DNA from 3 places in the Paenibacillus sp. FSL M7-0802 genome. Region 2 is predicted to be linked to each of the others. Evidence: riboswitches for the same ligand, from Rfam matches in the RefSeq annotation. Region 2 holds a riboswitch; each other region holds the start of a gene.
What was found. A riboswitch is a leader RNA that binds a small molecule or an ion and turns the genes downstream of it on or off. The one in region 2 is predicted to bind cobalamin.
Positions count from the first base shown of each region.

Region 1 (7,606 bases), 2.0 Mb from region 2:
AGAACAGATAGCTTCGTCGCATCTACATGAACTCCCATGTGAGCCGCCTGACGTTCACCCAAAGCCAAAATATTCAGCACACGTGCCCGGTTCCATAGAAATACCAGTCCTATGACCACATAAGGTAAAAGGATTCCTGTATATGACCAACCGCGCAGACTAAGACTTCCCATCGTCCAGTACAATATTTCATTGACCGTCTCCTTCGACATGGCTGTCAGAAAGGAAACAACCGCCCCCAGAAAGGATTGCATCACCACACCCGACAAAATGAGACTTTGTGTCGGGATTTTTCTACCTTCCCGTGCCAACGTCAGCACCATCCACAGCGTCAGCATTCCGGTCGTAAATGCCACTAACGGCAGCGTCCATATGCCAACAAATGAAAATTGAAGGCCCCAATAAATCAGTACTGCCGCTCCTACCGAAGCCCCCGAGGATACCCCCAGTGTATACGGATCAGCCAAAGGATTACGCAGCACACCCTGAAATCCGGCTCCAGCCAGCGCCAGCGCTGCTCCTACCAACATTCCCAGTAACACTCGTGGCAATCTAACCTTCAAAATAATCTGCTCTGAGGATGTATTCCAATCCGGTGTAAACGTATCGCCTAACCATGGAAGGTGGTTAACCAGAATGCCCGTGATCTGGCTGACCGGAAGCTTGGCCGAGCCGATGCCAAGACAGAGCAGTAGCGTCAGTAACAGCAGGACAAGACCTGTTCCTCCAAAGCCGATCAGTTTACGGTTCATTTGAAAATTTCAGGATACACGCCCTTGGCCACTTCCTTGAGACCTTCCGTTACGCGTGGACCCGGACGACTAATCAAATTATCATCCACGGCAAATACCCGGTTGTGGCGAACAGCCGATATTTGATCCCATCCACTGCGAGCTTTAATGATTTCGCCGAGCGTTTGACCAGTTTTGTCGTCCTTGACACTTTTGCTGTACAAAATCACGTCAGGGTTCGCAGCAATAATATTTTCCTCACTAATTTGGTACCACCCCTTCTGCGTGGCACCTACATTTTCGCCGCCCGCTAACGTGATCAGCTCGTCCATAAACTCGCCTTTACCAACTGTCCAGCCTGGTGAAAACTCGACGTATACCCGCAGCTTCTGACCTTTACCGATATTTTTAATTCCTTCTTTCACTTCAGCTACATCTGCTCTCATCTTGTCAGTCACCGCTCTCGCTTCTTTCTGATGATCGGTGATTTTCCCATACAATTCGATGTTAGCCATGACATCTTCAACTGTCTTCGGTTCCGTTTTAAAAATCATAATTCCCATGTCGCGCAGCTTGGTCGTAGCCTGTTCACTAAGTGATATCCCTGCAAAAACGACTTCCGGGTTAGCAGCAATGATCGCCTCTTCGTTCGGTTTCATAATACCGCCCACTTTAGGCTTTTTCGTAGCTGCTTCCGGGTAATCAGAGTAGTCGGAGACGCCAACAATTTCCTTATCCAGCCCGATGGCGAACAGCGCCTCGGTTTCTGCCGGGGAGACGGAAACGATTTTATCCGGCGCTTTTTTGAATGTAAATTCCTGTCCTGTTGTATCCTTAACCGTGAGTGGGTAAACTGTTTTGCCCGGAGGCTCTTGTGCGGTTACGGTCTGTCCCGGCTGCTGTGAAGAATTCTGGTTCTCTTTATTTTCAGCATTTTTCCCATTAGCTCCACATGCACTCAGCACAACTGCCAAAATCAGAACCAATAGACCTGTTGTCCAAACCTTTATTTTTTTTCCTGCCATGATTTGCACCCCTTCATAAAAAATCGTTAAGAGCGTTACTTGAACATCATCAGATATCTTCTAAATCCAGCCTTCTTTTCCTATCAAAAAAACCCCGCATCCTCATATCAGGACACAGGGGTCACGTTAGCGCAGATCGTGCGCAGGCGGCAGCTTCTTTCCGCATGGACAGTCACTGCGAACACGTCATCCTTTCCTCGAAGGATTATGGTGACAGGCGGACGGGCAGGTATCCTGACTTATGGTAAAATGCATGTCCTGAAATTCTTTCATATGCTTAGTAGCACATAAAGCAGGACTAACGGGCATGTTTCCATTTACAGTGGCGGGACCGCGCCGGACTCACACCGACTTCCCTTTTAACAGCGCAGGCAAGGGAAACCATAGTTTCATCACGCTGCGCCGACCTCGTCTGCTGGATATTTGATGTAGTGGTAGTCAAGCCGTTCTTTTACTTGATGATTATAGGTTAAAAAGAGGCGGCTTACAACCCAAACAGCCTCTTTATCCGCTGGTGTCTAACCTAATGAGGAAGCATTTCTGCTATGTAATTGTGCCGTCCTGCCAGCCTCAATTGAATCCTAAATGCTTCTCCCGGCTTCGGATTCAAACTCCAAAAATCATGGCCCGGTATCAGCATGCAAGCTAACTGACGAATTACGCCACCATGCGTAACGACCAAAACAGAGGGTGGCGCAGCAGTCAAATCCATGGGTTGAACTTCCATAGCAACACGCCATTCATACAGAGAGTCAAGAAATTTCCGTAGACGATTCACAAAATCTGCCCAAGACTCTCCTCCAGGAGGGGTTATCCGTTGCGGCTCATCAATCCAAGCGCGATACAACGACACATCCTTGAGCATGTCATACGTTTTTCCATCCCACTCACCAAAATGAAGCTCTCGCAGACGTGGTTCCATCATAGGAGACATAGTAGATAGGGAACCTCCAGACGTCAATTCTGATTCCGGCACAATGATCTGCAAGGTCTGGCGACATCGCATTAAATCGCTGCAATAGATTCGAGCAAAGGACTGCCCTTGCAATTTTTCTTGCAAAGGCTTTAATTCCTGCTCTGCTCCCGGTAGCAAACCTAAGTCGGAGTGTCCTAGATATCGACGTTCCTTGTTCCATAAGGTTGTGCCGTGACGAACTAACACGAGTTCCATGTCCCAATGCAGATCTTCTTTAGCATCATACGGCACCTTATCCTCCTGTGAGTTCGGACTTTGTGCGTATTCTACTGTCCTTTTTGCTGCTATATCTTGTTTCAAGATCATGTCACTTCCTGCTCGATCATTATTCAGTGTGTCACTCCTCACCGCACCCATCCCAAGGCAAAACAACCTGCGGCTCCTAACAAACACAATCCTACAAACATACTGGACACGGCGAACATCAGCTGGATCGTATGCCGTATATCTTTCGACTCTAGCGGTCGTATCCAATCGCCCATGTATGCACGAAAGGAGCGCACGCCATGATACACATTATAGCCTCCAAGACGAATCCCCAGTGCACCGGCAACAGCCGATTCCGGGAAGCCACTGTTCGGGCTTGGGTGCAGACGAGCGTCTCGCTTGACTGTGCGCCAGCTTCTTGCAGCATCTCGCTTGTACATCCACGCCGCTACCACAAGCATTGCCGCTGTCAGGCGTGCCGGAATGTAGTTAGCGACATCATCCAGACGTGCTGAAGCCCAGCCTAAATGCAGATACTTTTCATTTTTGTAGCCAACCATGGAATCGAGCGTATTCACAGCACGATAAGCCAGCGCCAAGGGTGCTCCCCCGATCAAGGCATAAAAAAGCGGGGAAATAATCGCGTCCACGATATTTTCAGCGACCGTTTCGACGGTACCGCGTACAATCTCAGGCTCATCAAGCTGTTGCGTATCCCGCCCAACTATCATGCCCAGCTCCCGCCGTGCCGCAGCCAGGTCATCCGCCTGCAACGCTCGGTATACTGCCATTCCTGCGTCCTTTAGTCCTTTGGAAGCAATCGTGGTCGCAATCAGCACCATTTCTACGCCGACAGACAACCACGGATGAATCCAGGCAAGCAAGTGCAATAGCGCCCAGGCGAGCGTAAAGGAGCCTCCCGCCACAATGAGTGGAAGCAGTATACCCGCACGTTTCAACCCCCGGTCACTTCGGGCCTGGCGGCGAATCGCTTTTTCCAATGCTGAAATGGCATGTCCCATACCGATGACTGGATGTGGCAACCACCTCGGGTCACCGATCAGCCTGTCCAAAAGATAGGCTGCCAGGATAATCAAGCTAACTGTCACGCCGCTGCTCCTCCTCCAGCACTTCACCCAATACAGACAGCAGCCTGTCGTTGGCTTCTGCATCCTTGACCGCAATCCGAAAATGGCTCGTCGTCAGCCCCGGATACATAGCACAGCTACGTATAAGAATTCCGCGTTGTCCAAGCGCCTGCTGAATCGCCGATGCGCTCCACGTACCCGGCGCCCTTGCCAGCACGTAATTGGCTTCGCCGGGAACAACACCGCAGCCCCATTCCGCCAAGGCGGTCAACAGGCGGTTGCGCTCCGTAGCAATCAGCTCCTGTGTTTGGTGCTCATATGCTTGCCCACTTCTCAAACACGCCTCCCCAGCCAGCAACGCCAATCCATTCACACTCCAGGTCACCTGTTTGGCCGTCATTCGCCGGATATAATCTGGATGAGCAATCGCATAGCCCAATCGCAAGCCAGGAATGGCATAAAATTTGGTCATTGACCGGATCAAAATCACATGAGGATAACGATCCAGCACAGGCAGTAGTGAGATTCGCCGTTCCAGCGGGATAAAATCAATGAATGCTTCATCCACCACCAGCACGGTACCCGTTTTGCCAGCCGCTTCTGCCAGTTCGCACAGCTCCTGCTTACCATATTGCACACCGTTTGGATTATTCGGCTGCCCAAGAAACAAAACATCTACCTGCTCCATGAGCTGAAGGATGTCCTCCACGTCCGCCTTCCATTGAAGCGAGGCCTTCCCGTACACCCGGTTGATCTCAGCTCCGAATTTGCCAGCCAGCTCCGCATATTCTGAAAAACACGGCTCCACTGTACCCACACGCTTAGGAGCCAGTCCCAATAGCAGGAGCGCCATACTTTCAGCCGCTCCGTTTCCGATACTTAACGACTCCGGTGGAACATGCAGTCGCCGTGCGAGCATATTTTTAAAATTCCGATGCCCAGGATCTGGATAGCGAATCACAGTGTCAAATGAGTGTTGCAGCGCCTCAAGCACCTCCGGTGGTGGACCAAGCGGATTAATATTTGCACTAAAATCTACAAAATCCGCAGCAGCTCCGCCGAATGTCGCCGCAGCTGTTTCCCTGTCCCCGCCATGACCGTAAACCTCTATCATTACCTCTCATCCTTTCCGGCCGTTTCCAATCATTTAGCTCCATTATGAGGCTGCTTTTTGCGTCCCGTCAATGCAAATGAGCTTTTGTACATGGCTCACTTGGGTTACAATAGAAGGAGGCACACATAAATTACACAGTTTATATACGGAGGAATGGACATGCTGTTCATCGACAACCAGGGGATACACGATCCAGCCATTAATCTTGCCATTGAGGAATACGCGCTCAAGCATCTACCGCTGGACGACAGCTATTTGCTGTTTTACATTAATCAGCCTTCTATTATTATAGGCAAGCATCAAAACACTATTGAAGAAATCAACGCCGAGTTTGTCAGAGATAACAATATTCAAGTCGTTCGTCGCCTGTCCGGCGGTGGGGCTGTATATCATGATCTCGGTAATTTAAATTTCAGCTTCATTACTAGGGATAACGGGGAATCCTTTCATAATTTCCTCAAATTTACGCAACCCGTGATTGATGCTCTGCGCCAAATGGGAGTAGAAGCTGAAATGACAGGCCGCAACGATCTACAGGTCGGAGAACGTAAAATTTCAGGAAACGCCCAATTTGCCACACGCGGACGGATGTTCAGCCACGGTACATTGATGTTTAACCTGAATCTGGACAATGTGGCTGCATCGTTGCATGCCAATCCCGAAAAATTCAAATCCAAAAGCACTAAATCCGTCCGCAGTCGCGTGGCTAACATCAGCGAACTGATGGACCGTGAGATGACCATAGAGCAATTTCGCGAGGAACTGCTGCGTTTCATATTCGGTGCAGAATTGGATCAGGTACCTCAATATAAGCTCACCGATACCGATTGGGCCAAAATCCATGAAATATCCAAAGAACGCTACCAATCGTGGGATTGGAACTACGGTCTATCCCCCGAGAGCAATATCAAGCACACACGTAAATTTCCGGTCGGCATTATTGATATCCGCATGGATCTTAAGGAAGGCTATATCCGTGATATTAAAATCTATGGGGATTTCTTCGGCGTGGGTGACGTTGCTGATATTGAAAATATCCTGCGTGGCAAGCGCTATGATGGAGGTGAGGTACGTCAAGCCTTATCCTCTCTCGATTTGAAGCACTATTTTGGTAATATTGAGCTGGACGATTTTGTTGGACTTGTATTTTTGGAAGACTAACCGTTACTTTTTCCCATCGTTTCAAGCCAATACTTCAGTGGTTATAAGGGGACAGGCTCTTATAGGGGCCGTCCCCTTTTCATTGCGATATTGTCATTTTGAATATTATAAGATACAATTTTAACATTGCCCCATGATAGAGATAAAGGAGAGAATACCGATATGTATAAATTAATTGCCATTGATATTGATGATACACTCATTAACGACCAGAAAGAAGTTACACCGGCGACACAACAGGCATTAGAAGCTGCTGTAGCGAAAGGTGTGGTGGTTACCCTCGCTACTGGACGAGCTTATGCCTCTGCACATAAAATTGCTCGTCAGACTGGTTTGAACGTGCCAATCATTACGTACCAAGGAGCTTTGGTTAAAAACCTGCTGGACGAAAACGTGCTGTATGAGCGTTATGTTCCACTCGTGGCTGCACGTCGCCTGTATGAATTCTGCGTAGAACGCAATCTGCATCTGCAAACGTATATAGATGACAAATTGTACACACGTGAAGATAATCAGAAAATCAAAGATTACACGGAACTGAACAACACGGAATATTTTGTAGAGCCTGTATTCAGTAAAGTTATAGAGCAGCCGGCTCCTAAACTGCTGATCATCGACGAGCCGGAAGTGTTGGATGAATTAATTCCTGAACTTCGCGAACTGCTTGGCAATGAAGTTCACATTACAAAATCCAAGCCTCATTTTCTGGAAATTATGCATCATGAAGGCACCAAGGGCCATGCGCTTACCTTCCTTGCAAACCATTTTGGCTGTGAACTGTCGGAAACGATTGCTATCGGCGACTCTTGGAACGACCATGAAATGCTTGAATGTGCTGGTCTCGGCATAGCGATGGAGAATGCCATTCCTGATTTGAAAAAGCTGGCTGATTACATCACTCGTAGCAATAACGAAGACGGTGTTAAGCACGCCATCGACAAATTCGTACTCAATGTTGAATAAGCAAAAAGTGCCTGCTCCCATAATACTTGAATAAAGTAATACAACAACAAAGCCTCCAAACGTCGCATGATCAGTAACATACGACAGTTTGGAGGCCTTTTCTGTCAGATCATATAATAACCTGACCGCTATAAAATATCAGGCAGCAGAACGTACCTTGCGCCTGTTCACCAGACGGATAATTCCATTGTTCATAAGGATTAGTCCGGTCACAATGAGCAGCACCCCAGCCAGCATCCACCAGCTTACATGCTCTCCATACAACAACGCTCCCAAGCCCACCGCAATCGGCGGTGATATATACAGCCACGTCGTCGGAAACAGGGGATTTGTACGCTCCA
Region 1 covers NZ_JBBOSD010000001.1:1,193,794-1,201,399, forward strand. The annotation lists gene MHB54_RS06000 (FecCD family ABC transporter permease) at 1-752, opposite strand, end outside; gene MHB54_RS06005 (ABC transporter substrate-binding protein) at 749-1,756, opposite strand; cobalamin riboswitch at 1,964-2,157, opposite strand; gene MHB54_RS06010 (histidine phosphatase family protein) at 2,280-3,038, opposite strand; gene cbiB (adenosylcobinamide-phosphate synthase CbiB) at 3,077-4,048, opposite strand; gene cobD (threonine-phosphate decarboxylase CobD) at 4,038-5,141, opposite strand; gene MHB54_RS06025 (lipoate--protein ligase) at 5,301-6,302, shown strand; gene MHB54_RS06030 (Cof-type HAD-IIB family hydrolase) at 6,465-7,265, shown strand; gene MHB54_RS06035 (DMT family transporter) at 7,404-7,606, opposite strand, start outside.
Region 1: another riboswitch for cobalamin. It lies ahead of MHB54_RS06005 (ABC transporter substrate-binding protein); the one in region 2 lies ahead of cobJ (precorrin-3B C(17)-methyltransferase).

Region 2 (7,606 bases):
CAAGCACCGAGGAACAGCGTGCGGTTTCGCGAACGCTGAATTACTCCCATCGACGGGTGCTGCTGTTCGGTGAGACGCTGGCGCGGGAAGGGATTAACAAAATGATGGATGTACTGGCGCGTATTCCGCAAAACCGTCTGTCTTCCCTGGTTGTTATTACGAAGGGATCAGCGATGGAAGTGCTTCAGGCAGATGCCCCGATTGAGCAATATCCGGCAGAAATGGTTCGTGAGCTCAACTATTCCTATATGAAAAAACCTCGTTCTGTTAAGCTGCTGATAAATTCCGTCCTGCTGGATGGTATTGACCCGGTGGTGCCGGTGATGTCTCTGGTGAAGAATGGCCCCTCTAATCTTAAAGACAAGAAGACAAATATTCAGGTCGATGGGCTAGCTGTATTTCGGAAAGACAGGTTAACAGGGATTATAGATAACCACCTCAGTCGATTCCTGCTTTTGGGTATGGAGCAAGCCAAGGAGACAGAAATATTTATCCACCCTCCCAAAGGTAGAGGCTACATATCTGTACACCTCATCGAAAATAATGTCCATATCAAGCCATATATTCGTGGGAACGATATTCGCATGACCGTTCATATGAACTGTAACGGGAATGTGAAGGAAAATGAGACGGATTTCGATATTTCCAACGAGGAAAATTTGAAGTGGCTGGAACAGCAGACAGCCGAGGAAATTAAGAGGGAGCTGGGAGAGGGTGTCAAGGTGATCCAGCAAAAATATCACTCAGACGTACTTGGTTTGGGCCGGGCTATTATTACGAGTCATCCGGATGAATGGGAACGGATTAAACCTCAATGGGATCAACTGTATCCCAAGGTGGAGGTCACTATAGATCCGGTCGTGCATATTGAAAATATCGGTGCGGTCACCAAACCATTCGGGGTCAAAAAGGAGCAAATCCAGAATGAATAAAGTATTTCTATTACCTTTATTGCTGGCTATGCTCTTCATGTATCTGATTGACCGCAAAAGTATTAGGGATGCGCCTGCCGTCAATCGCTGGATCTCACGCGTATTGTATGTCATTAGCATTGGTGTCTGGATTTACGGAACATCAACGAAGAGCACTGTTTATGTGGCTACATGGCTGGCCCGTTTTATTGACATGTGGCTCCCCCCTACGTTGTAAATCGTGTAATGGATGCCTGCGGGCAAAAGGAGGATGTACCTGCATGAGACAGTTCACAACCAGACAAATCGTGCTGCTTGGTGTATTGATGGAGGTCGCTATTACCCTTATACATGCTCCGGCGCAGGCAGCAGATTACGCGAATCAACATGCCTACTGGACATGTGTAATTGCAGCTATCGTGCTATGCTTGCCGATTTGGGCCATGTTGAGACTCAAGCGGCGTTTTCCTGATCAGGACCTGATGCAGGCCATGGTGAGCTCTCACCCTGTGCTAGGACGTATGCTGCTTGCAGTCTACCTTATTTTATTTCTGATCATTTTTGCACGGGATTTGAGAGTTATCACGGATTTGGTGGAGGTTGTACTTTTGCCGCTGACTCCGATTGTTGTCGTATCTCTTATTTTGCTTTTGACTCTGGCGTTTATGGCCAAAGGCGGAATAAGCACCATCGTGAATATGACCGAGATTTTTGTACCTTTGTTGATTCTGACGCTGCTGACCATGCCGCTTTTTTTCGGGCGTAATATGGATTTTTCGGTATTGAGACCCTATTTACATCCGGAAGTAGATGGAGTGATCAAGGGCAGTTGGCGCATGCTGGGATATATGGCCGATATCATGATGGTTCCCTTTGTGATTTCTGGGAAGAGCTATAATGGGCGTAGTGCGTGGTATGGGCATTTGCTCGGAACCGCATTTCTGACCATGCTGATGTTGCTGTCGGAGTTGGTTATTGGTGTTCCTATCTTGTCCCGGCTATTTTATCCATCCTATGAACTAGTGCGTCAATTGCAGCTAACGGACTTTCTGGATCGGTTCGACTTGTTCGTGGCCGCACTGACCGTACCGACCTTTCTTACGAAGATTGGGGTTGACCTGTACGTTACCAGTTTGGCAGTAAAGCGTATGTTTGCCCATGCATGGGGAAGTCTGATGGTTTGGCCCGTAGGTTTGTTGGGTTACGTCTGTTCGTTTATGCTGTTCTCCAACATCGTGCAAATTTATGATTTCAGCCGGGAGTGGACCGCGGTGATGATCATTTTTTTTGTTATCATGCCCTTGTTGCTATGGATGTTGCTCCGACCCAAATCTAAAGGGAGAGGCGGAGATGATAAGGCATCTAACGGAGAGCGGGATAGCAGTAGTCAGAAAGAAAGCCAGCATGGAGGCAGAACAGGACACGACCACTTATAAGATTACTGTATTTATCGGAAAAGTAATTCTTATTTGTCTTTTACCCCTCTGATTGTATACTTGGTAGAAAGAAATACGACTTCTACAAGGGAGGCAACAGAATGGCACAACGCATGGCAGGTAAGAGAGTCGCTCTTGCTGGTCCCCGTAAAGCAGAAGAAATGGCGCTGCTAGTTGTGAAGATGGGGGGTGAGCCAGTACAGCGCCCGGCCCAGGGCACCGTTTTTTTGGATGATATCGAGCTGCGCAACGCTGTTGTATCGTGGGTGAAGCACCCTCCGGACTGGTACATCTTCACGACAGGTATGGGGCTGGATGCCCTGTTTGATATGGCAGAGGATATGGGCGTGGCCGAACAGATCATGGAGTTGCTGCAATCTTCCAACATTGCAGCGCGGGGCTACAAGACGGTCAATGGACTCAAAAAGCGTGGCTTTACGCCAGCAGTACGAGACGAGGACGGAAGTTTGATCGGATTGACAGGAGCTTTCGCCCCATACGATCTGAAGGGGAAGGAAGTACTGTTGCAACTGCATGGCGATCCAGCTCCACGGTTGGTAAAGTGGCTGGACGAGCAGGAGGCAGTGACCCGCCAGGTACTTCCTTATAAGCATATCCCACCTGAGGAAGCAAAATTGCAGGCGTTACTGGAGGATGTTATCCATCGTAATGTTGATGCTGTTACGTTTACAAGTGGTCCGCAAATCCGATTTTTGGCCCAATATGCCAGAGAGCAAAATCGAATCGAGGAGTTACTGGAAGCTTTTCGTGAGGATGTGATTGCTGTATCCGTAGGGAAGGTGACTGCACAGTCCATTGTGGAAGAAGGGATTGACCGAGTCGTGTTTCCAACCGAAGAGCGCATGGGCGCGATGATGGTGGAGCTGGGTAAATATTTTGAACATAACGATTCGGTGCATGGCTGTGGTCTGAAGATCGTGAATGGTCATTGAAATGAGATAGAAATTATAAATGCAGTATGCTAAAAAATGAACTTATATTTTGGGATACAGAGTAAAATAAAGATAAGGGCCTACGAGGTCTTTATCTTTTTTTGTTGGACATGCATCGACAAAGATTTTTGTTATAGCGAAAATGTTTATCTAATATAATGAATAAGTTTCGATGCATGATACTTAGGACAGGAGCTGAGACGTTAATGAATTCTATTTGCGTATTTGCCGGGTCCAGACCTGGACATTCATCGGTATATGTTGAGGCTGCAGGCAAGCTGGGGGAAGCCATGGCTCGTCATCATATCCGTCTGATCTATGGTGGCTCTAGCAGGGGGCTGATGGGAGAGGTGGCGGATGGAATGCTGGCGGGTGACGGTCAGGTCACTGGCATTATGCCCACCCTATTATTTGATGCAGAGATCATTCATCGGGGAGTTACCGAATTTATTGAGGTAGCAAGCATGCATGAGCGTAAAGCGGCAATGAGCGAGATGGCCGATGCGTTTATCGCTCTTCCGGGTGGCTTGGGAACCTTCGAGGAGCTATTCGAGGTATTGTGCTGGGCGCAAATCGGGATTCATCGCAAGCCCATTGGGCTGTTGAATGTGAATGGATATTTTGACCCGTTAGTAGAAATGGTGCGTCATAGCGTGCAAGAAGGGTTTACCGGGGCCGAGCACCCAGCGTTATTAAGTATCTCTGCGGACCCGGACGAATTGCTACATATGTTAAAAAATAAAGCAGAGAACTTGAAATAAAGCGTTTTTCGTGCTTGCACAACTGATTGAGGCAAGGTTATGATAAGACCCATAATCAAATAGCGGACAGACAAGGTGCCTTTGCGGTTGAGCAAAGGGTAACAGGGAATCGGGTGCAAATCCCGAGCGGTCCCGCCACTGTAAGGAAGAGGATTTTTTAAAATGGTCACTCGTGAAAAACGGGGAAGACGAAAGAATCCGTTGATGCCAAGCCAGGAGACCTACCTTGATCTGTATGCACCGTTAACCTTCGTGGAGAGGATGGGTGTACGAAATCAGGAAATCAGGCACACGTTGCTTTTTCCATGTTGGCTAGAGGTTTGCGTGGATATGAACGTGCAGCAGCGTTTGAAGCGTAAACAGTCAGATGGAAAACAACGGCAGGCTGGAGGAAGACAAATAGTGTCTTCTTACGCTGTTTGTTCGTCTGATGAGAGATGCGTACATAGAAACCCCATCCGGGCAGGATGGGGTTTTTTTGAGTTACACGATGTGCATAAATCATTGAAATAGATAGCATAGCTGCCCTGAAAAGGATGAATAGGAGGAGCACGATGAGCCCATTAGGAAAATTGCTGGTGATTGGATTTGGACCAGGAGATATGGAACATATCACAAAACGGGCGCTGGATGCGCTGGCCGAAAGTGAGGTCATTATCGGCTACAATACCTACGTTGATTTGATCCGTCCGTTGTTGAACGGACAGGAGATTGTACGCACAGGAATGACAGAGGAAGTGAGCCGTGCACAGGAGGCGGTTCGCCAAGCAGAGATGGGCAAGAAGGTAGCTGTCATTTCCAGTGGAGATGCGGGAGTCTATGGTATGGCAGGGCTGGTGTATGAGGTGCTGATGCAAAAAGGCTGGCGACGCGAGGACGGGGTTGAGGTAGAAGTCGTACCGGGGATCTCGGCTATTCAGTCCTGTGCATCACTGTTGGGGGCGCCAGTTATGCATGATGCGTGCACGATCAGTCTGAGTGATCATCTGACCCCATGGGAAACGATTGTGAAGCGCGTAGAAGCAGCGGCTTCGGCCGATTTTGTGATTGCATTATACAACCCGCGCAGTGGTCGGCGTACCCGCCAGATTGTGGAGACGCAGTCCATTTTGCTGCGTTACCGCGATCCGCAAACTCCAGTCGGGTTGGTGAAAAGTGCTTATCGTGAACGTCAGCAAGTTATTGTAACGACGCTGGAAGATATGCTGAACCATGACATTGGGATGCTGACGACTGTAATCATCGGCAATTCCTCGACGACAGTGTATGACGGCTTGATCGTGACTCCGCGCGGATATCAGCGCAAATACACATTAGATGCGACCGAGCAGGCACTCAAGCCGCACCAGCGTCTCCGCACGGAAGCGGAGCCGTGGTCGCTGGGCGCACAAGAGGATACACCGCAGGCAAGCGCAGCCCCGACTACGCCCGCTGGACCCTCCGCGAGCGGCGCTGCGGTTGCGACGCAGGCACGCCCGCAAGCGATGGCTGCCGTGCAGGCAACGAATGCTGTGCAAACCGGCGCAGCCCCAGCATCGCTGGCGGCAGAGGCACTAAGCCGCCTCGCTGTCGGCGGCAAGCTGCCTGGCGCAGCCAACGCTCGCTGGAGCGGGCAAGCGCCTACCGCCGAGAGTACCGCCGGAACGTCAGCGGTGGCCGGAGCGGGGGCTACGGCTGGAATGGCGACAGGCGGCTTTGGCAAGCCTGCGCTGTTTGAGGTGGGCGTTTCCCCGGGTGTGGGAAACAAGAAGTTCACCGCTCGTCAGATGGCGCTGCTCGCCGAGGTAGCGGGTGATGACGGCGAGCTGGAATACACGCCAGATCATCAGATCGTGCTGCGCGTGCCGTGTGCAGACCCCGAGGAACTGGTCGGACGGCTGCGGGATGAACGATTCATTGTCATGCCGATTGGCGATGTGTTTAAGGTGAAGGCGTGCGACTTCTGCAATATGGAGAAGGATGACGCTGTGCCTGTGGCTGAGCATCTACAGGTTGTACTTGGCGGGTTACAGGCACCCAAGGAAACGAGTATTGCTTTGAACGGATGCGGTATGGCCTGCTATGGAGCGGTGCTGGAGGATATCGGAATCGTCTATCGCAAGGGAGGATACGACCTCTTCCTCGGTGGCAAAAAATTCGGTCGCAATGCTCATGCCGCTCAGCCCGTAGCGGAAGGAATTCCGGGTGATCAGATTACTGATATCGTGGAGAACGTCATTGCTGAATATAAGGAAAAAGGGCATCCGAATGAGCGTTTTCATAAATTTTTTAAACGTGTAGGCGTCGTTGCGGGTTTCCGGCATGAAGATGCACCAGCAACGGTAGAAGTGAATGCGGTTTGTGGTGATTAATGGAATGAAGGCCTGATGAACTGGATACAAGCATATATATAAAATAGGGCGTCATGCAGGTTATCCCTATTAAAGAGGAGGAAAAAACAGCAGTGGATGCAATATTGTTGGTTGGACATGGAAGTCGGGACCCGGAGGGGAACCAGGAGCTGCTGGAATTTGCACAGGCAGTGGCAGACCGGGTACCGGATATGTGCGTGGAAACCTGTTTCTTGGAGTTGGCACGTCCCAGCATTGCTGAAGGGATGCAAACATGTGTGGAGAAAGGGGCGACGCGTGTCGTTCTTATTCCGATTATCTTGTTTGCAGCGGTACATGCCAAAATTGATATTCCGATGGCTATTGACCGGGCAAAAGCAAAATATCCGCAGGTGGAATTTGTATACGGACGCCCGATTGGCGTTCACGAGAAAATCGTCAGCATTCTGCAAAGCCGCTTGAAAGAGGCCCGTCCGGTTGCGATTCCAGCGGGAATGAATAGCGCTGTAGAGGCATTTCCCGAGGTATCCGACGAAGAAACGGCGGTACTTGTGTTAGGACGCGGAAGTAGCGATCCAGATGCGAACAGTGACTTTTTCAAAATCACCCGTATGCTGTGGGAGCAGCTTTCTTATACGTGGGTAGAGAGCAGCTTTATCGGTGTGACGCAGCCTTCTTTTCCCGATGGATTGGAGCGTTGTGTACGATTGGGGGCCAAAAAGATTATTGTGCTTCCCTATTTTCTGTTCACGGGTGTGCTGATTAAGCGCATCGGAGAAATGACCCAGGAATTTGCCGAGGCTCACCCTGCATTACAAGTGGAGATGGGCGGATATTTTGGTTTCCATCCCCAATTGATTGAACTGGTGCTGGAGCGAGCTAAGGAAGGCTTGTTTGGCAAGGTTACGGCCAATTGTGATAACTGCCAGTTCCGTCTGGAGGCGCAGGAGCACCACCATCATCACCACGATCATGACCACGATCACCATCACGATCATGATCACCATCATGAGCATGAGCACGACCATGAACATCATCATCATGCACATGAGCACGATCATCATGATCACCATACACACAGCCACGATCACACTCATGAGCATGTCCATGCTCACAGCCATGATGACCATGATCACCATCACGAGCATTCACATACGCCATCTGTAGTGAACGGAAGCGGGCAGGTGAAGGGCTCATGATATTCATGCTATGCGG
Region 2 covers NZ_JBBOSD010000001.1:3,225,966-3,233,571, forward strand. The annotation lists gene MHB54_RS14995 (Ger(x)C family spore germination protein) at 1-932, shown strand, start outside; gene MHB54_RS15000 (hypothetical protein) at 925-1,149, shown strand; gene MHB54_RS15005 (GerAB/ArcD/ProY family transporter) at 1,193-2,347, shown strand; gene MHB54_RS15010 (uroporphyrinogen-III synthase) at 2,449-3,300, shown strand; gene MHB54_RS15015 (LOG family protein) at 3,507-4,061, shown strand; cobalamin riboswitch at 4,119-4,304, shown strand; gene cobJ (precorrin-3B C(17)-methyltransferase) at 4,616-6,412, shown strand; gene MHB54_RS15025 (sirohydrochlorin chelatase) at 6,505-7,590, shown strand; gene cobK (precorrin-6A reductase) at 7,587-7,606, shown strand, end outside.

Region 3 (7,606 bases), 240 kb from region 2:
CCTCATCCAGCAACGATTTGGATTTTTCCACATCATAGCCAACAGGCTGTAAGTTTACATTCGTATACGGATAGTTTTTGGATAAAACCGTATCCGCTGTTTCCTCCAGCCCCGAGGTTACACCTTCCACCATTGCCTGCTTGTTAAAGCCATGCTGGAGTGCCAGACGTACCCGAAGGTCTGCCAGCTTGGGATTGGATGAGTTGAGTAACAGGCTTCTTGTACCTACAGGCTCGGACAGCGTGGTAACATACTGATTCGTGTCGCGAAGCTGTTTGAAAGCATCCAGACTAATGACACCCTCTCCATAAATCAGATCCAGGTCGCCTTTTTCAAAGGCCATTACACGGGTTTCGCCATCGGGAATGATTTTTACCGTAATTTTATCCACCTTCGGTGCAGTACCCCAATAGTTCGGATTACGCTTAAAGGTTGCATATTCATCTTGCTTGTATTCATCCAGCATCCAAGGTCCTGTACCTACAGGTTTCTTGATTCCTTTGGACGTATCTCCATCATCCGGGAACCCCGCTTCACCCAGAAAACGGAACGGGCGAACGACAGACAAATCCTGAAGCACTGGGTAGTATGGCTCTTTGAGCGTCATTCGGAAGGTGCTGTCATCTACAGCTTCAGTTTTGTCGAGAACGCCTACTATACCAAGCCAGCTGTGCGTTTTCTCATTTTTCATAATAGCGTCAAAGTTCTTTTTGACAATGGTCGCATTAAATAGCGTTCCATCCGAAAATTTCACACCTTTGCGCAGCTTAAACGTATATATTTTGCCGTCCTTGGAAATAGTCCAGGATTCAGCCAAAGCAGGCTCCAGCTTGCCTTCTTGCTTGTAGCTGACTAACGGCTCATAGACCATGGATTGTGCAAAAAGTTGGGAAGGATTGTATACGTGAGGATTCATCGTACCAATGTCACGCGGCCACGATAGCGTGATCGACTTTTCATTGGCAGCTCCGTCAGTAGAGGTGGATGCAGGGGTGTTTTCCTGCTTCGCGCAGCCCAAAACAACGGATAATAAGAGGAGCGCCACCAACATAAGGGTGGCAGTCTTGCGGTGTCGAACGGACATCAATGTATTTCCCCTTTTCTATATATGTGATAATGATTATCATAATCATATTTAGAATAGGTACCACGTTCTATTTTGTCAACAATATTCGACAAGCAATCCTCTTATTTATTTTAAATTTGTATAATATTAAATTTATGGCTTAATTCTCCAACGCTTGAAACAGAGTACGCGTGTACTCATGCTGTAACAAGTCTTCATCCCATTCCTTAAAGATTTCCACGATCTCCCCCTGAACCATGACGGCAACTCGATCACAAAACTGGCGAGTAGATTGGAGATCGTGAGTGATGAATAGGTAGGACAACTGACGTTCCATCTGCATTCTTTTGAGCATGTCCAGTACAGAAGACTGCGTTGTCGTATCCAGATTGGCGATCGATTCATCGAACAAGATAATATCCGGCTCCACCGCCAACGCTCGGGCAATACATACCCGCTGTTTTTGCCCGCCACTCAGCTGTGCTGGGTATTTTTCCAGACTGTCAGCCTCCAATCCTACCGATTCCAATAGGGACAGACAAATATCCAGCGCCTGCGCTTTTCGCTCAGGAAAATAGTTGTGGATCGGCTCCATTAAAATATCTCGAATGGTCATATGAGGATGCAATGAGGAGGACGAATCCTGTGCAACCAACTGGATTCGCTTGTACAGCTGAACGTCCTTCATCTTTTCGAAGTGTATAGGCTGATGATCCAGCCAAATCTCCCCTGAGGTCAACGACTCCAACCCTAGAATACATTGTGCCAGCGTGCTTTTGCCACTTCCACTTTCCCCCACCAGTCCAAGACATTCACCCTGTCGTAACTCCAGACTCACCTTCTTCACGGCCCGCTCGCTATCTTGCGTGCTGAACCAGCCTTTTCTCCGTTTGCGGACAGGGTATGCTTTGGTCACATTCTTCAATTCCAGCATCACTGGTGCATCCTTCCTTCCGGGCTCATCTCCAACACTCGATCTGCTATGCGGCTCATACCTTGGCGATCATGTGAAATCAACAATATGGTGAGATCAAAGTCTTCTCTCAATTGTTGCAACAATGCCAAAACCTTGTCGCGGTTGATAACATCCAACGCCGTAGTAGGCTCGTCGGCAATAAAGAGGCTCGGACCTGAGCTTAACATTGCAGCCAGCAGCACCCTTTGACACATGCCTCCGCTTAGTTCAAAAGGATATGACGACAAAATATGCTCAGGATCTGCAAACCCAACCTTGCGGAGCAGAGAGCGCAAATAGGCCTCCCGCACTGGAGTAGCGCCTCCTCTGGCTATCTCCGTGGCACGACTCAGCATCTGCCGCATCCGTGACAGCACGCCCAGTGGGTGGACTTGCTTCGGTGCAGTGTGGGATGGGGCTGCATCAGCGTGCCCCGGCTCCATCTGGTCGTGCGGCATCCAACGCCGCCCGTACAGTCTAAGCGTATCCATCAGCTGGGCGCGGACAGTCCGGATCGGATTCAACCCGCTCAGCGATTGTTGAATGAGCAGGGCAATATCCTCTCGGCGCAGCCTTTGCCAGCGCCGTTCCTGGAACGGGAGAATGTCTTCCCCGTTATAGTAGATACGCCCTTGCGTAACACCGATACCTGGCTCCAGCATGCCTGCGATTGCGTGTGCGGTCAGACTCTTGCCGCATCCGCTCGGTCCGGTCAGGGCCACAATCTCCCCTGAATATATGGAAAAGCTCACATCCCGCAGCAGTGGTTTGCTCCCACTTCCGCTTGCTCCTACGCCTGTGCGGCAGATTTCCAAATGTTCCACGTGTAACAACGGTTTTCGCCCTGCCACTTGTTCTATCGTATCCTTGCCCCCAAGGGCTATTTGATCTCCCACTATTTGGCCGCCCCCTTTTCCGAAAAGCGGTCGCCCAAAAGCTGGCAGGCAAGTACGAATAGCATAATCGCCAAGCCCGGGAAAATCATGACATGCGGAGCCACCTGAAAATATGAGGTTGCATCATGCAGCATCACGCCCCACTCTGGCTTGGGCGGCTGTACACCCAGTCCAAGAAAGGATAGCCCCGCGATCATCAGCACCACGCGTCCGATATCCCATACCGCATAAACCAACAACTGCGGCAACGTTTGTGGCAATACATAACGTCTCAGTATACGTACGTGTGAATTGCCGGATAAACGGGCATACCGAACGTAGTCCTCCTGACAGGCTTTTTGAACCAGACTACGGATATACCGGACATAGCCCGCCCACCGTACCGCAATAATCGCAAGGGTCATGTTAACAAAACCCGGGCCCAAAATGCCCACAATTGCCACCGTTAAAATAATATCAGGAAAAGCCAATACGCCATCGATTCCCCGCATGATCAGCTGATCTACACGTCCACGCACATAACCAATGAGCAACCCTATAGGCAGACTAAAGCACAGCGTAGCTACAGTAATTGCACATGCGATTAGCACGCTCGTCCGTATCCCGTAAATTAGCCGTGACAGCACATCCCGACCCAGATGATCCGTACCGAAAGGATATTTCCGACTGGGTGGTGCCAGACGGTTCAAAAGATCCACTTGAAGAGGATCATGAGGAGCGACCCATGGAGCCAATAACCCAAGCAGCACGATCAGACCAAAAAGTACGCCTCCTGCCAGCAAGCTCCCTTGAAAGGAAAGCCGTATCTTTTTCATTTTCAGCTTCCCCCTTAACGCAAACGTAGCCTCGGATCTATCGCCGTCTGGACCAAATCCACCAAACACTGAACACCTACTATTAAAAATACGGCAAAAATAACATACCCCTGAATCACCGGATAATCTCGCTGGGTAATCGCATCTATAAAATACTTACCTAACCCCGGCCATGAAAAAATGGTCTCGACGATGACATTACCTGCCAGCATAAATGATAGATTTGTACCTAGCAGTGTAATCATAGGCAGAACCGCATGCTTAAATATCTCAAAAAACAGGATATGCATACGTGAAAAGCCTCGAGCCTTCGCTGCTTTCACAAAATTCCGGTCACCCAGCTCCAGCATTTGAGCGCGCAGTACACGGGCTTGCACCGCTCCCAAACCTGCGCCAAGAGTCAGCGCTGGGAGCACTAGATGTGTCCAGTCCTCCCTTCCCATGGATGGGAGCCAGCCCAAGCGAACGGAGAATAGATAGATCAACAGAAAACCAAGCCAAAAAGAGGGAATCGACGATCCCAGCAGGGCAAACAGCCTGCCCAGACGATCCAGTGGGCCGCTGATTTTTAGCGAGGCAGCCAGTCCCAGCCCCAGCGTAAGCACCGTCATGACGGCAAAGCCCGCAGCAGCTAGCTCCACAGTAGCAGGCAGTCTGTTCCATAGTTCGGCTAGCACGGATTCCTTGGATACATACGAGGTGCCCCAATGCCCCGTGAACACATCTCGCAGCCAGTTCACATATTGAATATGAAGCGGCTCGTTTAAGCCCAGTTCCTGCCGTAGCGTCGTCAACGCCTCCTCAGAGGCAGGGACATTATGCGCGGTGAGCAAAATAGTAGCAGGGTCACCAGGAGCGAGCCGCATCAGTACAAAAGTCAGCGTGGATACAACGAATACAATGATGAGCAGCTGCGCCACACGTTCCAGTATAAAACGAATCATAGGATACGCAGCTCGTTATTCCGTAATATCAGATTGCGCTGTAATGTAGTAATACTCGATCGGATGGGGTGTAAAACCCTCCACCCCTTTTTTCACACCAAACACATTATCAGGATGCACAATGAACGACTGTGGCAAATCCGCATTGATGATATCCAGCGCTTGTAGTGTCACAGCATTACGCTGCGCTGTATCCTTCGCCAGCTTCAAGCTGTTAAGAATACTCTCTAGCGGTTTGGAACTATACCGGCTTACATTGGCTTCGCTTTTCGAAGAATAAAACATGTCCATAAAATATTGCGGCTCTCCTGTATGAGCAGTAAGCATGCTGTACATTGCAAAATCCCAATCGTTTTTGGTCAACGCCTCGTCGATATTTTCCACCTTGCGAATCTTGACCTGGATTCCCTCTTTCAGCAATTGGCTTTGGATGACCTCAGCCATAACGGAGAGCTCTGGACGCTGAGGGAAAGTCAGCAGTGTAACCTCGAACGGCTTGCCTTGCTTAGTCCATGTCCCTTGGGCGTCTTTCTGCCACCCATCCTTCGTCAACAGCTGCTCTGCCGTTCCGTTCAGCGCTTTACGCTCAACTTTACCGAAGGGAAGAATGCTCGGGAACGGACTGCTTGCTTCCGTACCGAAGCCCCTCATGACGGCGCTCACAATCGATGCGCGTGGAATCAGGCTGTCCACCACCTTACGGTTCGCCGCATCCTTGAATACTGGCGATTCCATATTGTACACGATCATATGGGTGCGCAAGGAGGGAGCCGACAGCACTTGTAGCTTGTCGTTCTTTTTCAGTACCTCTGCGTTATCAACCGGAATATCCGTCGCCACGTCCACCTCGCCGGATTGCAGCGCCATCAGGCGCGAATTCCCATCCGTAATGAACTTCATCGTCGCTTCAGCCAGTCGTGCCTTCTCGCCCCAATATCCGTCATAACGCTCTACGACCAACGATTGGTCTTTGTTGAACGCTTTGATTTTAAAGGCGCCTGTCATCGCTGGGTAGCTCTGCTCATCTTTCATCGATGCCACATCCAGTACAATCGTCGATGGATCAGCTAGATTGGACACCAGCGCCGCGTTCGGCTGGTTTGTCGTGATTTTCAAAGCCAGCGGGCCGCTTACATCAATGGACTTCACATTCAGTAAATCCTTCGCCAGATGGCTTTTCTCGATAGAGCGCAGCAAAGACGCTTTTACACCTGCTGCATCCATACTCTTTCCATCATGAAAAGTGACTTTATCCTGCAAGCTGAACGTCCAAACTGTAGGACTATCCTGCTTCCACTCCTTTGCCAGCCAAGCCACAGGCTCCAGCTTTTCATTCAAACGTACCAGTGTCTCACCTGCACCGGATCGCATCACATCCCAGCTATTATCTCCGTGCGGGTCAACGCCTGACGGTTTCCATGTATACGCCATTATCAGCTTTTTACCTGTCGCTGTTTGTTGTGCTGACGCGTTTTCACCCTTGCCGGAGCTATCCGACGTCTTATTGCTGGTACATCCCGAAAGAGCCATAACTGCCAGAAATAGCATCACCCCTGTACATATCAACCATGAACGCCTGCTACGATTGCTAATCATTCAAAGAATCCCCCTCTATCTTGTAAAATCATATAAACCTAACGCAAAACGCGAAAAAAGCATTCCGGACCACTTGATCAGCAGTCAGAAATGCTTTCATTATAAAATGTCAAAACTCACCTCGAAGCCAACTCCAAAAACATAGAAGGGATCAGATCGGTTTCAGACATTCCGTATGCAGCACGCCTAACCACCTCCCCAGCATCCCGTGGGTCTGACAGTGATGTCAAAACAGGCAGGTCTCCTGACTCCAGGCGCATCTTTCAGGCCTTCCCGGTTCTTCACAGTTCCAGTGGCTGTTCTGAAAGCTCCAGCAGTATCCTGCTGATGCCTGTATACAGTGGCGGGTCCGTGTCGGAATCTACCGAACTTCCCTTTTAAGTGAACACGCTCAACAACCATCTACATGGTCTCAACAAAACCTCGTACATAGAGTCGTCCGGCTCACACCTGTTTTCTTCCTTTATTTCTTTCCATTACGATCTTATTTTGTTGTCACAGGCTTGTCAATAAATGCTGCACAATAATTTAAATTTGAACGATGTAGCGAGAATGAAGGTGATGTCTATTCATTGCGTGCACGAAATGAACGTGCTAAAATTAGGTATATAGATAATCATCGTGTCCGTATACTAAAAAGAGTCTTCGCCGCGCCAACGGCAAAGACTCTTAGGACTTGAAAGGCTGTGGATCACCACCACGGCGCGCTGCACAACTAAATGTTAATGCAAACGAAACCCACCGTTAGGCGCCTAACCTAATTACGCGGTGGGTTTTCGCTTGTTCCGAAATTTCCGACGTAGCCAGCGATAAAGTTTACGAATACTAAACACCAGGCTTAGTAAAGTAACCATCCAACGCAACACATCGTAGCACGACACAAGGTTGACCATCGGCTTCACCCCCTTTCGGGAAGCTACACCGTGGTCCGAAAACATCCACCACTATTCAAAATCCATAAGGTAAATTATACCACGGCCTCGCCCACTACTCTAGCAAATTCCTCTAGTAAATAAATCAACTTAAGAGTTAACTTTAGCGCCACTGCACAGTCGGACAGGGTCAATATCTATATGTCCCCAGACGGCAAGGGTTTATTTATTCCTAATCATCAAACCTTCTGTGGAACCTCCTGAACCGTCACGCTTTTGACCGATTCGCCCTGTTTTCTTGTCAAAACGATGTTCAAGACAATCGCTGTAATCGAACCCGAAACGATGCCATTTTGCAACAGCATTTTAGCAAAGCTCGGCAGCTGGTCGAACATTTGCGGCAGAACGGCAGAGCCTAGGCCCACGGCAATGCTGCATGCTGCGATCAGCAGATTGCTTTCT
Region 3 covers NZ_JBBOSD010000001.1:2,985,186-2,992,791, reverse strand. The annotation lists gene nikA (nickel ABC transporter substrate-binding protein) at 1-1,084, opposite strand, end outside; gene MHB54_RS13950 (ABC transporter ATP-binding protein) at 1,227-2,003, opposite strand; gene MHB54_RS13945 (ATP-binding cassette domain-containing protein) at 2,000-2,917, opposite strand; gene nikC (nickel transporter permease) at 2,917-3,732, opposite strand; gene nikB (nickel ABC transporter permease) at 3,747-4,676, opposite strand; gene MHB54_RS13930 (ABC transporter substrate-binding protein) at 4,692-6,272, opposite strand; cobalamin riboswitch at 6,490-6,693, opposite strand; gene MHB54_RS13925 (nucleobase:cation symporter-2 family protein) at 7,384-7,606, opposite strand, start outside.
Region 3: another riboswitch for cobalamin. It lies ahead of MHB54_RS13930 (ABC transporter substrate-binding protein); the one in region 2 lies ahead of cobJ (precorrin-3B C(17)-methyltransferase).